DNA from 3 places in the Paenibacillus sp. ALJ109b genome. Region 1 is predicted to be linked to each of the others. Evidence: a T-box and tRNA genes for the amino acid it is inferred to sense, from the RefSeq annotation. Region 1 holds a T-box; the other regions hold tRNA genes.
What was found. The T-box of region 1 lies ahead of leuS (leucine--tRNA ligase). A T-box ahead of a tRNA ligase gene usually reads a tRNA of that ligase, here a tRNA-Leu.
Positions count from the first base shown of each region.

Region 2: it has a tRNA-Leu gene. The T-box ahead of leuS (leucine--tRNA ligase) is inferred to sense a tRNA for this amino acid. The anticodon was not compared.
Region 3: it has a tRNA-Leu gene. The T-box ahead of leuS (leucine--tRNA ligase) is inferred to sense a tRNA for this amino acid. The anticodon was not compared.

Region 1 covers NZ_JAAIFP010000033.1:92,393-98,555, reverse strand. Annotated here, with positions in the region: gene comER (late competence protein ComER) at 49-894, shown strand; gene leuS (leucine--tRNA ligase) at 875-3,319, opposite strand; T-box leader at 3,391-3,657, opposite strand; gene G3352_RS27425 (aminoglycoside phosphotransferase family protein) at 3,756-4,712, opposite strand; gene G3352_RS27420 (class I SAM-dependent DNA methyltransferase) at 4,889-5,659, opposite strand; gene G3352_RS27415 (CvfB family protein) at 5,799-6,163, opposite strand, start outside.
Region 2 covers NZ_JAAIFP010000002.1:61,880-68,042, reverse strand. Annotated here, with positions in the region: gene G3352_RS02280 (sn-glycerol-1-phosphate dehydrogenase) at 341-1,495, opposite strand; gene G3352_RS02275 (hypothetical protein) at 1,655-1,834, shown strand; tRNA gene G3352_RS02270 (tRNA-Leu) at 1,894-1,977, opposite strand; gene G3352_RS02265 (adenosylhomocysteinase) at 2,211-3,398, shown strand; gene G3352_RS02260 (Gfo/Idh/MocA family protein) at 3,439-4,431, shown strand; gene G3352_RS02255 (DoxX family protein) at 4,491-4,886, shown strand; gene G3352_RS02250 (winged helix-turn-helix transcriptional regulator) at 5,089-5,448, shown strand; gene G3352_RS02245 (sensor domain-containing diguanylate cyclase) at 5,524-6,163, opposite strand, start outside.
Region 3 covers NZ_JAAIFP010000025.1:179,908-186,070, forward strand. Annotated here, with positions in the region: gene G3352_RS22945 (X2-like carbohydrate binding domain-containing protein) at 1-2,137, opposite strand, end outside; tRNA gene G3352_RS22950 (tRNA-Leu) at 2,469-2,552, opposite strand; cyclic di-AMP (ydaO/yuaA leader) riboswitch at 2,924-3,055, shown strand; gene G3352_RS22955 (C40 family peptidase) at 3,061-3,525, shown strand; gene G3352_RS22960 (carboxymuconolactone decarboxylase family protein) at 3,640-3,969, opposite strand; gene G3352_RS22965 (hypothetical protein) at 4,087-4,305, opposite strand; gene G3352_RS22970 (hypothetical protein) at 4,430-4,759, opposite strand; gene G3352_RS22975 (xanthine phosphoribosyltransferase) at 4,858-5,439, opposite strand; gene G3352_RS22980 (YkvI family membrane protein) at 5,645-6,163, shown strand, end outside.

The DNA of each region.
Region 1 (6,163 bases):
GGGAAAGAACTGCGCCATTACCGTAAAGCATGAAAGGAGGCCTGAACAATGAAGGTTGGATTTATCGGAACCGGCAGCATGGGCAGCCTGCTGATCTATGCCTTGATTCAATCCGGTGCACTTGAGCCACGGCAGATCACCGCCAGCAATAGAACCCCTTCCAAAGTACGGCAGTTATCCCTCCGTTACCCCGGTCTGCATGAATCACAGAGCAACCGGGAAACCGTCATCCGCAGTAATATCATCTTTTTGTGCGTGAAGCCACTTGAATTCAAACATGTCATTGACGAGATCCTGCCTGTCGTGAATCCCAATCATATAATCGTCTCGATCACCAGTCCCGTGCAGCTGCGCCATCTGGAATCTTCACTTCCTTGCAAAGTCTCCAAAGTTATCCCCAGCGTTACGCACCAGGTCGGCAGCGGAGCGTCCCTGTGTATTCACGGTGAGCGAATGACTACCGAAGACCGCGCTGTGCTGGAAGGGCTGCTCAGTCATATCGGCAGACCCTATCAAGTGGATGAAGCTTGTACCCGGATCACATCCGACTTCTCCAGCTGCGGACCTGCATTCATATCGTTCTTTCTGGAGCAATGGATTGAGAGTGCCGTCAAGCTTACAGGCATCAAACGAGCCGACGCCTGCGCTCTTGCCGGCGAGATGCTCCTGGGAACAGGCAAGCTGCTCACCGAAGGAGGATACACCCCGCAAGAACTTCAGGCTCGCGTGGCTGTACCTGGCGGCATCACCGCACAGGCACTTGCCCTGCTAAAGGTCAGTCTGAATGGTGTTTTTGACAGCCTAATCCAGACGACTCATGACAAATATGATGAAGATTTGTTGAAGCTGGATGAACTATTCAAAGCCGGCGAGATTAACCGGCAACAATATTAACCAGTTTGCCTGGAACGGCAATGACCTTGCGAATGGTCTTGCCTTCCAGTGCCTGTTTCACAGGTGCCAGTTCCATTGTAAAGTCCTGCATGCCCTGTGCGTCCAGATCCTTCGCGATCGTAGCACGGGTTACAATTTTGCCATTCACTTGAACAACAATCTCCACTTCAGCATCTACCGTCATGGACTCATCATACTCAGGCCAAGCTACATAAGAGATTCCACCTTCATGACCGAGACGGCTCCACAGCTCCTCTGCCATATGCGGTGCCAGCGGTGACAACAACTGTACAAAGTTCTCCATGGCTTCACGCGGCAGCGTATCTGCTTTGTATGCATCGTTGATGAAGATCATCAACTGGCTGATCGCTGTGTTGAAACGCAAATGTTCCAGATCCTCTGTAACCTTTTTGATTGTCTTGTGTGCAGTCCGCTTGAACTCATCGGTTCCACCATCGGCTGTAATCTTGTCATGGATTGCACCTGTATCTTCATTGATGAACAGACGCCATACACGGGACAGGAAGCGGTGCATGCCCTCAACCCCGTTAGCGTTCCACGGTTTTGTCGCCTCCAGAGGCCCCATAAACATTTCATACAGACGCAATGTATCTGCACCGAATTCATTGACGATCTCATCCGGGTTAATAACATTACCACGGGATTTACTCATCTTCTCATTGTTGGTTCCCAGGATCATACCTTGGTTGACCAGTTTGTGGAACGGCTCTTTGGTATGCACCACACCCAGATCATACAGCACTTTATGCCAGAAACGAGCGTACAGCAAGTGAAGCACCGCGTGCTCTGCTCCCCCGATATACAGATCAACCGGCAGCCACTGCTGCTGTTTCTCTTGAGAGATCAGTTCCTTGTCATTGTGCGGATCGATAAAGCGCAGGTAATACCAGCAGCTACCGGCCCATTGTGGCATTGTGTTCGTCTCGCGACGTGCTTTCATTCCCGTTTCCGGATCTACGGTGTTAACCCATTCCGTAACATTCGCCAGCGGTGATTCGCCAGTGCCCGAAGGTTTGATCTGGTCAATATCCGGCAGCAGCAAAGGCAATTGATCTTCCGGCACCGTCTTCATCGTTCCGTCTTCCAGATGCAGAATCGGGATTGGTTCACCCCAGTAACGCTGACGGCTGAACAGCCAATCGCGCAGACGATAGGTTACCTTGCCTTGTCCCTTACCGTTCTCTTCCAACCAGGCGATCATTTTCGCAATCGCTTCTTCGTTGTTCAATCCGTTCAGGAAATCGGAGTTCACATGCGGTCCGTCTCCGGAATACGCTTCTTGTGTCACGTCGCCACCCTGTACAACCTCGATGATGTCCAGACCAAACTGTTTTGCAAACTCCCAGTCACGAGCGTCATGTCCCGGAACGGCCATGATCGCCCCTGTGCCGTATCCAGCCAGAACATAATCGGCAATCCAGATTGGCACCTTCGCTCCGTTTACCGGATTGATTGCATAAGTTCCTGTGAACACACCCGTTTTGTCTTTAGCCAAATCAGTACGTTCCAGATCACTCTTGCGAGCAGCCTGTTCCTGATATGCCTTGATTGCTTCACGCTGTTCAGCTGTTGTAATGACTTCAACCAGCTCATGCTCAGGTGCCAATACAGCATAACTTGCACCAAACAAAGTATCTGCACGTGTCGTAAACACTTTAATAACTTCTTCATAACCCTCAATGGCAAAAGTAACTTCTGCCCCGGTTGATTTGCCAATCCAGTTGCGCTGCATATCCTTGATACTTTCCGACCAGTCCAGCTCTTCCAGGTCTTCCAGCAAACGCTCTGCATATTCCGTAATTCTCAATACCCATTGGCGCATCGGTTTACGAACGACCGGATGTCCACCGCGCTCACTCTTACCGTCGATAACTTCTTCGTTCGCCAGTACCGTTCCCAAAGCTTCGCACCAGTTCACAGGCACTTCATCTACATAAGCCAGGCCTTTATTGTACAACTGGATGAAGATCCATTGCGTCCATTTGTAATAGTCAGGGTCTGTTGTGCTGATCTCCCGATCCCAGTCATATGAGAAACCCAGTGATTTGATCTGGCGACGGAAATTGTCAATATTGCGGAATGTAATATCCCGTGGATGCTCACCAGTATCCAATGCATGCTGCTCAGCAGGCAGGCCGAAAGCGTCCCAACCCATTGGATGCAATACATTGAAACCGCGCATACGTTTGAAACGGGATACGATATCCGTTGCCGTATATCCTTCAGGGTGACCTACGTGCAGGCCTGAGCCAGATGGATACGGAAACATATCCAGGGCATAAAACTTCGGTTTAGCCGGGTCTTCACCCGTTTTGAACGTTTTGTTATCATCCCAGTATTGCTGCCAACTTTTCTCCATGTCTTGTGGCTTATAGCCGTGTTTCGGCTGTTGATTCTCACTCATCTATTGTTCCTCCTCTGGTTATTCGCATTTATTGCAACAAAAAAACCTCAGCATCCCGTAGCGTTTGCAGCGCTAGGGACGAGAGGTTGAATTCCCGTGGTACCACCCTAGTTAGCGGACGATCGTGCTTCGTCATCCACTCCCTTTGGACCTGTAACGGCGGTTAACCGATGCGGATTTCCATTCCTGAACCTGAGTGTTAATCAGTCGGTTGCAAGATGGTGTAATCACCGCATTTCTCCAAGGCGAGTTCGTGAAATACTGTCAACCGACTTGCACCAACCGCCGGCTCTCTGTCATGTACAGGACTCACTACTGATCCTTATCATCGAAATATGTATACGATATGATCGGAAACATTATATAAAAAAGCAGCATTAAAGTCAATATTACACTGTCTGTTGAGTATAAGCAATGCTATGCATCAGTATACACATTAAGACGACTGGAATCGCTTGATTCCTTCTTCTAGGTTATCAATCGCCCACTGAATGTGTTCCTTGTTATCGTATTGACGATATGGACACTCGATTCTCAGCGCCAGATCAAAGTACAGATCATATAAACTTCTTCTTTTTCGTTCACTGTCTGTTGTAACTGTTCTACCATATCCTTTGAGGAATCCCGGTGTATTATTAAAATGACTGAAGTAATGCTCCATCAGAGGATCTGCCCAAAGGGAACGTTCAAAATCGATAATGGCCGTGATTTTCCCCGCCTCCACAAATACATTCCCATCCCACAAATCCCAATGTACAAGCACAGGCTCTTTGACATCATCCAGCACATCCGATTTTTCTTGAATCAAACGCTCCAGTTCCTCATAACGAATCGCAAAATCCACACCCGCTGCTTTGCTATCTGTAAGCATATCATCCATTAGGCACAGGAAAGCTTCTTTCCACGTCGTATAATGCGGTTTCTTTGAGGAAAAGTAACCAAACTTCTCTCCTTTAATTTCATTGATTCGACGATTGTAGGCACCCAGCTGCTGCTCTATGGATTCCTGCTCTTCTGCACTGTACTGATCTTTAACTTTGTTATACGGCGTTCCCGGCATGTACTCCATAATAAAATATTCTGCCGGAACCAGGGTAAGCGATGGATCATAGGCCAATACCCGTGGAACGGGTACATCCTGAAGTTCTGCCACAAGTCGTAGTGCCTCAACCTCAGCAACCATAACTTGCTGTTCACAGCGCATCAGCTTAACGCCATTAGAAGGAGCTATTTTGAGTACAACCTTCTGTCCGTCTTTCTTGGTGATAAAGTAAGCGTGGTTTGCCCACCCATCAATCATCTCTTTGTATTCTTGGATACCTGTGTTAAAGTGCTGCTGCACAATTCTGTCTAATTGTTCGGATGTCAGCCTTGTTTTGTATGTACTTTCCATTCTGCACCCCACCCGGAATTTTAATTTTCAGGATTCTAACTAATTAGAAAACGTTTTCCATTCAACTATTATGGCTTCCTTTAACCCCACTGGCAATAACTTTTATTACATATAAAAAACATTCTTACACAAAGAACTGCCCTTATACATCATAAGGACAGTTCTATATCATACTCCTATTTCACGGCTACATAGAATAGACGCTGTGCGCCTTCTCCCGCCTCTTTCCACTCAAAATCAGCATATACACGTACATCTCTGAAGCCTGCCTTCGTGAGCTCAAGCTTCATCCAGTCCGGATCATACGCACGCTGAACATGAACCTCTTCAAACCGTTGGTACATATCCTTGCCGCTCTCAGCCACACGCGAAAAGATACTTAGATGATGCTCAATCTCACACCGATCATGATCCATATCACAGGTCCAAATATACGATACGGAGCGTTCGTCCAACACAAATGGTTGCTCCTCTTCGTATCGAATAAGGGTATTCGGATGATGTACATCGAACAGGAATGTGCCCTCCGGCTTTAGCATCTCGTAAGTACGCTGAAAGGTACGAACGACATCCTCTTTTTCAAGCAGATAATTCACGCAATCACAGAACGATATCACCGAGTCCACAGGCTCCGGAACTCTCCAGTCCCGCATATCCTGCTGCACCCAGCGGACACTGCCTTCCCGATATAAGCGGTGGCCTTGAGGTGTGGCCTCCATTTTACTGCGCGCAACAGACAACATGTCCGCCGACAGGTCAATACCTGTAACTTCAAAGCCGGAGTTCACCAGTGGGATCGTAATTGAGCCGGTTCCACAGCCCAGTTCAGCCACACTTTTCGGCATGCCATGCCGTTCCCAAGCCGTTCTCGCAAACCTTATCCAGTCCGGATAAGGCATATCCTCCATTAATTCATCGTACACATAGGCAAATTTCCGGTAAGACATGTCAGGCACCGCACTTTCAATTTCATTTTTGAATCTCTTTTGAACAAAAGAAAAAGCAGGGGCGTCCGGAGTTCACCCAGCCTTGCCCTGCCTTTACTTGTGGATTCAAGCGCATACTTGATCCATGATACCCGTTTGTCTACTTTTCCTCGTTCTGATCCTGAGGTACAGACTCTGTCAGATAGGTCCAGTTTTCCTTTTGAGTTACCAGACCGTCCTTCATCAGTTTGCCCAAGGCCCGCTTGAAAGCGGATTTACTGATACCAAAGCGCTGCTTGATGATGTCCGGCGGGGTTGCATCCGAATACGGCATGCCGCCCGTAGGGCGCTCTTTCATGAAAGCAAGCAGTTTGTCTGCATCTTCATTGCGACCAACCTCTTTGAGAGGAGACATCGCCAGATTGACACGTCCATCTTCACGTACCATGGTTACCCGGCATTTCACCTTTTCACCCAGACGCAGCATACGATTTCGTTCCGAGGAATGAATCATGCCAATAGCGC
Region 2 (6,163 bases), on a different contig from region 1:
AGAAATAGAACTTCATCGTTAGCTCCATTCCCCGATCTATTTGTACGAACAATTTAATCCAACGCTTTATATGAAATATAAAAAAGCCTTTCCTTTTAGGGAATAGGCTTTAATTCATCCTCTAATTCAGTTTGAATAACGTTTGACCCGATCCATTCTAAACCCTTGTATGACCTTGTTCTTCAGAAATTTATCTGGCTATATTACTTTCCAATCAAGCACCAATACCTCTATTGTATACAACGACACTATCTTGTCTCATACATTACATTCAGTACTCTTAATTTGTACGTACAACTAAATGCATAAGATAGCACTTGTTCATATTATTTTTTCACTCTTATTTCGAACCGACATTTAGAATCTCATTGATATATTTCAATCCCGTATAACGATCCCGTAGCAAATGAGCTGTGGTGAAAGCATGTTCCACCATCTCCATGGATACACCCAGTTGTTCAGTCGTCGTAGGTCCCCCAACTTGCTCAAGCCAAGCTATAAGCTGAGAAGCATCCGGCAGATTATTATAAATACGGAAAATCGGCTCTTCGGATTTTTGTGCAAGATCTTTGTATTTTACGGTAAGCAATGCACAGGCTACTCCCACCTTGGCTCCATGAAAAACAGGCTTGTGCCCTGCCTCCATCAGGTCCATCTCCCACCGATGAGACAGATGATGTTCTCCACCAGATGCCGGACGGGAATGATCAATGATTAGCATAGAAATGCCGGAAGCGATCAGCGCATCCATCAATACAGTCACACCATCGGCCCGTCCTTCAGCGATACCTTTGATATTCCCCACACAGGTCGTTAGTGCTTCTTCCGTCATGCGATAAGCTACGGGGCAGAACGGTTCCCCACCCAGATCCCCGGAAACCACCCAGTCCGCCAGTGATGTATATTTACCAAGCATATCTCCGAATCCGGCGGCATTCATCTCTTGGGGAGCCTGCTCCAAAATATCGATATCCGCAAAAATAGCTTCAGGCGGCACCGCCTGGAACGTCTGTTTGACGCCGCTTACAATAAGAGGAGCACCTGCCGAGGTAAATCCGTCAACCGAAGCTGCTGTAGGTACTGAAAGAAAGGGCTTGTTCATTTTGGAGCAAACGAATCGCACCAGGTCATGGATGGTCCCTGAACCAGCAGCAATAATCGCCTGACTTTCCTTTTTCACACCCAGCAGTACCTGTACAATCCCGCCCTCATCGGCGATCACGTCGCCTGCTTTGTTCTCTGGCATGCATATCTCATCCACATGAATGCCCGCTTCTCGGATGTTCTTTACCACCTCATGGCCTGCTGCCGGACCCGTAAATCGATCATATACAACCGTTACATGTTTGTATCCTTGCTCGGACAAATAACCAGGTAACTGCTGAATAGCTCCATGCTCCAGATAGACCTGCATTTCCACCAACCGATGATCATGCCCACAAGTGCAATTCTGTGCTTCTTCGTTCCATGCGGCAATCCGCTCGTTCATATTCATTTCGCCTTAACCTCCCTTAAGAAATATCATGCATAATTACATGGAGAAAACCACAAAATGAAAAAAGGAAATAAAATGTGAGTATTTTCCTGATCACACTTTACTTCCTGTATTAAAAATTTGCAAATCCCAAACTCACATTCCCAAGCAGGTGAACCTATGAAATTAACCAAAGAAATAGGAATTTCTCTCGGATTTCTCGCAGGAACGACATTTGGCAGCGGCATCGCCTTTTTGTTTCGCTTTCAGGCATATGAGGTGATGGCCAGTGTTGCACTCTTTGGTATTGTTGGAGCGATTGCAGGCCTATGTGTGCAACAATTCATATTCAATAAATAAAAAACAAAAAAAGCTCGCGAATTGCCTTTAGAGCAATTTCGCGAGCTTTTTTTCTTCGATGCGGTCGAGAGGACTCGAACCTCCACGGGGGTTAGCCCACACGGACCTGAACCGTGCGCGTCTGCCAATTCCGCCACGACCGCATAATATGTATCTTCTCATCATGAATGAAAAGCATTCCGGTCAAGCAATTGCTTGTTTTACCGTAATTAAGAGTATACATGCTCTCTAATAAGTTTGCAACACCTTTTTCTAAGCTGCAATGAAAAGGACATATGTCCTTTTTTAACCCCATCAAACTCCCTATCGTAGACATTAAGCAGATCATGTGTCCTGCTGGACACGCTATACCTTGCATAGAAAAGGGGAGTTTTGCATGACGATCAAGAACACAACACATGAACGTATTGAAGAAGGAAAACGTAGCATTCACTGGACGGAAATGCATATGCCCCTACTCGGCGAATTGAAAACTCAGTTTGCCAAAGAGCGGCCTTTTGCTGGCTTAACCATCGGTATATGTATTCATGTGGAGCCCAAAACAGCTGTGTTATGCCGCACACTCCAGGCAGGTGGAGCCAACGTTGTATTGACTGGCAGCCCGGGCACAACCAAAGACGTAGTCGCAGCAGCTCTGCAGGAAGAAGGCATCACGGTATATGGTCAACGTGTGGACAGACGCAATGAGCATCTGCAAAATATCCACAGTGTACTTCGTCACCAACCCCATCTCCTTATGGATAATGGAGCTGATCTGGCGCGCACGCTCATTCAACAGTATGATACTAACTCTCTTATTGGTGGTACGGAGGAGACAACGACCGGTGCCAATCTGCTGCGTGAAGAGACGGGTGAGAACATTCCTTTCCCGATCATTGTTATTAATGACAGCCCACTCAAACGAATTATGGAAAATGAACACGGTGTTGGACAGACCATTATTGAAGGTTTTATGCGTACTACAAACCTAATTCTGCCCACACGTCGTTTCGTCATCGTAGGTTATGGAACCTGTGGACGAGGCATTGCCAGGTATTTGCGGAATCTGGGCAGCCAGGTCGTCGTTGTTGAAACCGATCCGATTGCTGGCCTGGAAGCGGCGTTGGATGGATTCAGAGTGGCACGATTGGAGGATACATTTGCGTTTGCTCAAGTGTACATTACTGTCACTGGCCGTCCTAACGCCATTCTGAAGGAACATTTTAATCAAATGAATGATGGAACGATCCTCGCCAATGCCGGACATTTTTCTTGGGAGATGGATCTGGAAAGTCTCCGTCAGGATGCGAAGCATACGGAACAACTGACCGCGAATATTGAACAATTTACATTAACCAACGGACGTCGACTCATGCTGCTTACTCAAGGCGAGATGCTGAACTTAGCTGGTGGCAGCGGCAATCCTGCCGAAACGATGGATCTGGGCTTGTCCCTGCAAGCCGCCTCCCTCCTATATCTTGTACAGCAACGCCAACATCTCACCCTCGGACCACAGCCGGTTCCTCATAGCGTTAACAACACCATTGCCGGACAGATGCTGAAGCATTTAAGCTACAAAATCTAATCAGTGTGATTGGTGATCTGCATTTAAAGGAGAGGCTCACATGAAAAAAGCGAAACTTTGTTTTATCGGCGCAGGATTCCATGCATCCACGAATATATATCCATCTGCTGTTGAAGCAGGAGCAGACATTCAGGCCATCGCCACCCGCAGTATTGAACGGTCAGGGGCGGCTCTCCTCCGTTTTGGGAGCAGCGGGAAAGCGTATGATAATACTCAGCTGATGCTGCAGAATGAAGACTGTGACGGCGTCGTTGTTGTGGCGCAACCAGAGGATCAGACAGCACTTGCCCTTGAATGCATCCGGGCTGGCAAAAATGTATACGTGGATAAACCCCTCGGATGGAATGCTGCCGAAGCTGCTGCTGTGGCTGAAGCTGCCCAAAAGGCGGGTGTGGTTGTCATGGTCGGATTTATGAAACGATATGCTCCAGTCTACATGAAACTCAAGGAACTGATTGATGGTGGATCATTGGGCAGAGCACGTTCTTTCCAAATGAAATTCGCTGTAGACAGCACACCATTCTGCAAGGATGAGGAACAATTCATAAAGCTCGCTGCCATTCATATGGTCGATCTGATGCGTTTTCTGTTCGGGGAAGCCATACAGGTCACAGGCACAACGGTTAAGGACGGAGAACATATTAACCAGAGCATTTCCCTGAAATTTGATCATGGTGTGGTGGGCAGTGCCTACTTTGTTGGCATGAGTGCATGGTCACGCGAGAGCGAAAGTGTACTAGTCACTTTTGACGAAGGATTTGCGTTAGCAGATGAAATTAACACACTTACGGTTCATCAATCTCGTACAGGGGATAACCTTCCCTGGAAATCCCTTGAGGAGCAGGATACTGTTTTCACTCCCTCCGGCTCTCCCATGTCAGGCGCTTATCGCGACCTCTACTTACGGGGATTTGTAGGAGAGATGGCTCATTTTATGGAATGCTGCCAGAATAACTCTGTTCCACATTCTAGTGGCAAGGATAATATTGAAACCATGGCGCTATGTGATACCATTCTGGCGTCGCTGATCTGACGTTCATACGATATATAAGACCAATCATTTTATACAACCAGAGAAGAGGAAAGAAGCACATGTTAGACGCCGGATTACTTATCATTCGACTTGTTATTGGTTTCATTATGATGGGTCATGCATGCAAGAAGTTGTTTGGCTGGTTTGGTGGAGAAGGCATATCAGGAACAGCCGAATTTTTCGGCGCAATTGGTCTGAGGCCTGCAAGAATTATGGCTGTCTGTGGAGGCCTTATTGAATTGTTCGGCGGATTTCTGTTTGGGGCGGGTCTCTGGACTGGTTTTGCTGCCATTTTGCTCATCATCCCGATGGTTGTTGCCATAGCAAAAGTCCATGCAAGTAAAGGACTTTGGAATCTGAACGGAGGATTCGAGTACAATCTGGTTATGCTCGGATCGCTGATCGGTGTTGCACTTGCGGGTGCAGGAGCTTATTCTCTGGACGCTTTAATTTAATCTAGCTTTCCATTCCTGAGAACCTCGATGTTTCGTGATACGAAACCGGGGTTCTTTGTTGATTTAAACTCATACCGAGGCACGGGGTTTATAATCCAAGGGAGAAGTGATATGCTCATAGATGAGTGATATGTACATTTATGTGCTGTAGTACTAAAATTGATACTATAAATAACCACCACGAACTGGAGGTGCAATTATAATGAGAAAGAACCCGGCCGATGGGTGCCCCTCGCCTTATGGCTGTTCCGTCGAAGTCACGCTGAGCGTCATCGGAGGCAAATGGAAAGGTGCGATTCTATACCACCTATTCTCCGGCTCGTTAAGATTCAATGAGATCAGAAAGTTATTCCCTGATATTACTCAACGGATGTTAACTCTCCAGTTAAGAGAATTGGAAAGCAGCGGAATTGTTCACAGGGAAATCTATCCTCAGGTTCCACCCAAAGTGGAATATTCGCTTACACCGTTTGGAGAAACGCTCCAGCCGATTATTTACAGCATGCGAGACTGGGGAGAACAGTATACAAATGAAGTTCTGGCCAGATCACAAGAGGTCTAAACAAAAGCCAAAAGAAGCTATCCCTCTCTTAGATGGGATAGCTTCTTTTGGCTTAGAAATAAAAGAGAGTAAACCTTATTTTATGACCGTTTGAATGGTAATGGTCCGATTACGTCCCTCTTCCTTGGCTTGATATAACGCATTGTCCGCCAAATGGAACAACTCTGTCGCCGTTGTGGAATGCAGCGGATATTCGGCAATGCCTGCCGAAATCGTCACAGAACGATCAATGGGTAATATACTCTGTTCCACCGATACACGGATATGCTCGGCAACCTGATACGCTGTTTTGGAATCCGTATGTCGCAATAACACAACAAACTCCTCCCCGCCAAACCGGGAACATATATCCTGCGTCCGAACCGACAGTTTAATGATATTCGCGATATGCTTCAGAACCTGATCCCCCGCATGATGCCCATACGTATCGTTTATGGATTTAAAGCGATCAATATCCAGTACCACAATGGAGAACGGAACTTCTTCATCAATCCACTGCTGAATGACTTCTTCAAATGTCCTGCGATTGGTCATTCCGGTTAATACATCCGTTCTGGCATCATAAGTAAGCTGATCCTTTTGCTTTCGAAAATTCGCCAATGCACTTAGCACGGTTCGTGTTAACAAGTCCGCTTCCCTGTTCCAATGCGGCTTCATTACAGGCAGATCTACTTTACCCTGATCCACCTGGTTAACCAAATCTGCAAGGTAAACA
Region 3 (6,163 bases), on a different contig from region 1:
TCCTGATAGTCAGCTTGTCATTGACCACCGTGTAGTCGTCTTCACTGAGGAGCACCCCGTCATTTTCAACGCCGGTCAGCGTATTGCCGTTCAAGGACAGCCTCACGGTGACATCCTTCTGTTGTTCCGTCTCCTTGTCAAAGTTTGCAGAGGTCGGACTAATGGTGCTGTTCTGCCCTCCAGGAGGAATTTCCATGGTTACTCTAAGCGCATCCAGCAACATATACTGGCCCGAGCCCTTGACCACCTTCAAGGTATGTGGGCCGTTGTCCAAATCAAGTTTGCTGTACAAAACCTGCTGGACTTCCCTTTCTCCACTGGTATAGGCGTTTACAGTTTCAGGTGCTCCATTATCGAGGGTGACAATCATGTCTCCTTGGTCTTTATCCTTCTCCGTCAGCAGTTCAATGCGAGTGCCCGTGAAACTATACTCAAAATAATCGCCGTCTTTTTCAGTAAAATGCACATCGCCATTGTAATCACCGTAACTTCTGCCGGTATTGGAGTTCCATGAGCCCGTGTATTTAATACTGCTATCATCATCATTAATGTAGACCTCATTGGTAACAGTGGCGGCATCTTCCACGGAAATTGAATTTGCAGCATTGTCAGCTTCAGCGTCCAAGGTACCCTCTTGACTGCTATTCGCTGGACCAGTACCAGAGGATTCCTTAATCGCTATGCTCAGATCCTGTCTCCCATCTGTCTGCTCCTTGCCCCCGTTGCGCTGCCAATCCCCGCTATAACGCATGCCTGTATCATCGTCATTGACGGCTGATGTGCCTTTCAACGCTGTTACTTTAAGCATTCGAGAAGCATGGGGTTCCAGCACGCCGCCACTGAATTCCTTATTAAAGGTTCCCAGTTCGGAACGACTCCACAGGTCGCGGACCGAAGCAGGACCGTTGAGGCCAAGATCGCTCCATTTGACTTTAACCTCCGCACTCTGGTCGCCCAAATTGAACAAGGCTACACTGTAAGTACCATCTCCGTTATTAGCGTACCAAACCTGCTGCTGGGTCTCCATGGAAACCGGATGGCCTGGACGTCCGGCCTGATTGACGGCAATGACTTCGTCATTAGTAAGCAATTCCAATCCATAGCTGTCCAGCCTTGTTAAATCATTACCTGTATAAAGCGGTGCTGAAGAGATAGACCAGAAGGTCGTGGCGGTTTGCCGCTCAACCTTGGTCAGACCATCCATCGAGCCATTCCCGACATTCAGTGAATCGAAGTCGTTCCAGCCTCCGGGACCTGCATCCCGCCACCAGAGGGCCGCTATGGGAAATAAGCGTGAAATACTCGACCACTCCGTTAAGCCCTTACTGCTATCGTAGGCTTCAACATCCCAGTCGATCCTCCAGCCGTTTGCATACTTTTTCCAGAAGTCCACGTAATTGTGATCAAGCGCCCAGGAAAGCTCAAACCAGATGTTATTCCTGTCCAGGGCTTTGGACCATGCCTCCACATCACCGCGTGCATCCCGGCTCAGGTTATTAATTCCCGATCCTGGCGTCACACTATCGAATTTGACAAAGTTGATACCCCACTCGCCAAGAAGATCCGCGATGGAGTCAATGTACTTCTGTGAGCAAGGGTTCGAAAAATCAATTTTGTACGTGTACGAATCCCAAGCATCCATAACAACGAGCGGTTTTACTGCAATATCTTGCATACGACATGCCCCGCCCGTCCCATAAACCTCAAGGTTTTTATCATAGGCTGTGATTGATAATCCAGGAATCAGATAGATTCCGATCTTCTGTCCGTTATTATGGACATAATCGATGACCTCCTGAAATCCATTTGGATAAAGAACAGTACTCGGAATAGGACGGCCGTATTCATCTTCGTCACCGTTCCAGCCAGCATCAATATTAATGTATTCATATCCATGGGCTTGCAGCTTCTCACGCATCGCATCCGATTGCTTCTTAATACTCTCAGCAGATGTCCAGTTACCCGCCCCGTCATATACCTGCATGCTGTAACTGCTCCAACCCATATACGGCTTTTGGGCCAGGCTCTTATCTGCTGCTTGTGCCACATTACCTGTCGTTCCCATAATTCCGAACTGCACTGCCGCAATCATGAACACCATGAAACACATTGCCATCCTTTTTCCGATTCGTTTCAAATTATCCCTACCCCCTCTGAATTTGGTCAATCAAATTCCTGTTGATAGCGCTTCCATACGAGAAGAGAATAGTGTATGGTGGATTTCCAGGATAGGTACAATTCGGTATTTTACGTACAATTAGCCTGAAATATAGGGGCAAACCGTCGCAGAACAAACATATTTCCATTAATGGATAAATAAACAAATAAAAACTTCATCTTTGCTCAAATTAAGGGAATGGGTTGAAGACAACCAGGATGAGCAATCACTCTAATTCGTAAACAAAGAAAAAAGGTTCCTAGAGTGGCAGTAATGCCATTCTAGGAACCTTTCTTCGTATTACATATGATGCGGTCGAGAGGACTCGAACCTCCACGGGGGTTAGCCCACACGGACCTGAACCGTGCGCGTCTGCCAATTCCGCCACGACCGCGTATATTGTATCTCCGAGAAATTATATCGCGGCGACAAGAAATAATATATCATGTGCAGGTAATTAGTGTCAACAAAAAAATAATTCCCCTTCTAATGTGTAAAGCTATATTCCTCCATCATTTCATGCAAAACCAATACTATCAACATGCACTGTAATACATACCCACCTCTTCTTTCAAGTTTTAGGAAGCTGGAATCCTGCATTTGAAACAGTAGTTACTTTTTTGTCATCTGTTAGAACCCAACATTCGAGTTATTTCTACATAAATAGCGATAATTCCGTTAACATTGAGATGATAAGAAGTGTTCAAGAACGGTTTGACATTTTCGCATTTATGCAATATAGTTTCAAAAGGTTACAAAAACTTAATTATTCATTTGCCGAGTTTCATGTTTGAAAACGGGGGAACCATTTTGGGTGAATTATTCTTATACATAGGAAATATAGGGAACCTTCTACCGAACCCTTAGCTAACTCCGTAGGCATCGAAGGGAGAACAAAAATTTTGAAAAAGCTTATCATCTCCATTTTTGGAGCAGCAGTACTATTTACATCCGGTGCAGCAAGCACAGAGGCAAGCAGTATTAACACCGTCGTTAACAACATGACTGGCATACCTTATAAATGGGGCGGCACAACAATGGCCGGATTTGATTGCTCTGGATTTATGAGATATATTTTCAACAAATATAGCATTGAATTACCACGTACTTCCCAGCAACAAGCTAAGGCCGGAACTCCTGTATCCAAAGCTAATCTGCGTACGGGTGACCTGGTATTCTTTAATACGATGGGTAATGGTATTTCACATACAGGTGTATATATCGGGGGCGGACAGTTCGCTCATGCTTCAAGCAGCAAGGGCGTTAGCATCACACAATTATCTAATCCTTACTTCAATGATCGTTACGTAACAGCACGCCGGGTAACAGGACAGTTTATGTATAACAAAATGCTGGGCAAAATATAAGTTAAACAAGAAAAGGCTTCGGTTATAACCGGAGCCTTTTCTTCGTCTATCTTTGTCTACATTGATATTGATTCTAGAGATACGCAAGGTCATAATCAGTCTTAACCAAAGCTTTTAATGTAAAGCCTTCTGTACTCTCATTGCACCCTGAGACAACGCATGGCCTCCGCCAACAGCTCCAGCCACAGCAACCGTCTCCATAATCTCCTGATCGGTCGCTCCTTTGGCACGCGCTTCTTCCACGTGGTAAAACGTACATACCTCATTGTTTGCAAACAGTCCAATGCCCAGCGCAATCAGCTGTTTGGTCTTGGCATCAATCGCCCCTGCCTGAAAGCACTCTCCAGTGAACTCATGATAAGACTTCACCACAGCTGGCAGCACGTCGCTTAATTCACCAATCTGATCTTTATAGGCATGGACCTTATCATTCATCAATGTCATGGTTACCGCACATCCTCTCGGCTGATATGTTACAAGCTCTCACTGTACCTATCTTTTCTCCCGAGAGGTGTAATTATGCCAAAACATCCATGGTAAATGAACCTAAAAACGCCTGTCCTATTCTTCGAGCGGGCTCTTACGTGGTTCGCTGAACAACTGATACTGATAATTCCGATCAAGCTTAACCACACGACGATTCTGACGGCGAATGAGCACCTGCTCCCCGTCCCAAGCCACTACAATGCCTGTCACATCATTAGACTGAATCTCGTCCCGTACTACCCTTACTTTCTCACCCGATAAACGCAGTGCATCCAATTCTGCATCACTGATCATATTCATGGCGCCTACTTTCCCAAAAAAAATTATTTACAAAAAGAGACCTAAATGAAAAGTCATTTAGGTCTCACGTGACTGTATTGGACTGTCATGTCATTCGAAAATATGTCCCGACTGAAAGTTACCGCTGCGCGTGCTCTTTGCTGTCGTTCTTCTCAAACCAAAAATCAAGCACTTTGGCGGACATCACACGTTCTTCAAGGTACTCCACTTGATGCGGTGTAAATTGTTCTTTCCAAGAGAAGGACAACTCTTCGCACAAGCCTACAATCGTCAGCAATTCTGACCAGGCAACGTAGCGTTTGTACCAGAAAAATTGAGGATGTTCAATCATATAGGGATAAAGGTCATCGAATTCCGTATGTTTACAATCCAGGGCACGCTCAAAATGTACTTTCGATTCCGCCAGCTTATCAATAAAAAATTGTTCTGTTGCCGGTTGGTTACCCATGGTGTTGCCTCCTCTCCCTAACATAACCCCATTATAAATGAAATCAGCGGTCATGCAAAGGCATTGTTATAAAAATAGGCACTTTTTCCTTTAAAAAGTCACAATTCGTTATCGTCAAATTGCACGGTACCATCGTTCAATGAACGAATGCGCACCAACGCTTCAACCGGGATGCCCTGCTCACGAATGGTGCGCGCTCCGGCCTGAAAACATTTTTCGACCACAACACCGAATCCAACCAGTTCTGCACCCGAACGTTCGATAATTTTAATGACACCACGAGCGGCATCGCCATTCGCAATGATATCGTCAATAAACAAAATGCGGTCATTCTCATGAATATATTCACGGGACACCATAATATCCGTTACAATCCCTTTGGTAAAAGAAGGTACTCTTTCACAGTAGGCATCGGGGTCAGCCAAAAGTGTTTTTTTGCGACGGGCAAATACCAGCGGAACACCCAGTTCATGTGCGGCAGCAAAAGCGACCGGAATCCCGGAAGACTCCACTGTAATGACCCGAGTTACCCCACTTTCACGAAAACGAGCGGCAAATTCCCGTCCCATTTCCATCGTCAATGCAGGGTCAATCTGGTGATTCAGCAGACCATCCAGCTTCAGCACCTGATCTGACATGACTACGCCTTCTTGTAAAATTCGTTGTTTCAATACTTCCATAATTTGACCTCCCAAGCCTATCCTATGACGTAAAAGTATCATAGATCAGGCTCTCAGTTCAAGCGAAATTGCCTTTGCTCTTGTTCAGAGCATGTTAAATGACCCTTTGCCAAACTTCAATTGTCATGACTTTGACGGGTCAAGCATACCTTGTACCATGGCACCCACATGTCCAAACTATTCAGGGGCCTGAGAGGGGAAACGCATGAAACAGGCATTTCGGGTGCTGCAGATCGCATTTACATACATTGGAACGGTAGTAGGAGCCGGCTTTGCAACAGGGCAAGAGATATTGCAGTTCTTTACCCAGTATGGCAAATGGGCCACTATTACCATTGGCTTATCGACCATGCTCTTTGTCTGGTTAGGTACAAAAATGATGCTGATTGCCCATGATACCGGCTCGCGCTCTTACGAAGATCTCAACAAGCATCTATTCGGTCATAAAGCAGGAAACTGGATTACATGGGTTACCCTTGTAATTCTCATTGGAGTAAACAGTGTCATGCTGGCCGGAGCAGGGTCGGTCTTTGTAGAGCATCTAGGGCTTCATTACCAGACCGGACTGATTGTTACCCTTATAGGTACATATCTGCTGCTTGGACGGGGTATTCAGGCTATTCTGCAAATGAACAGTATCGTGGTGCCCATGATGCTCCTGCTCTCTCTGCTTATGATCACCAGCACCATACATCATCCCGGCGCAAACCGATTTATTACATTA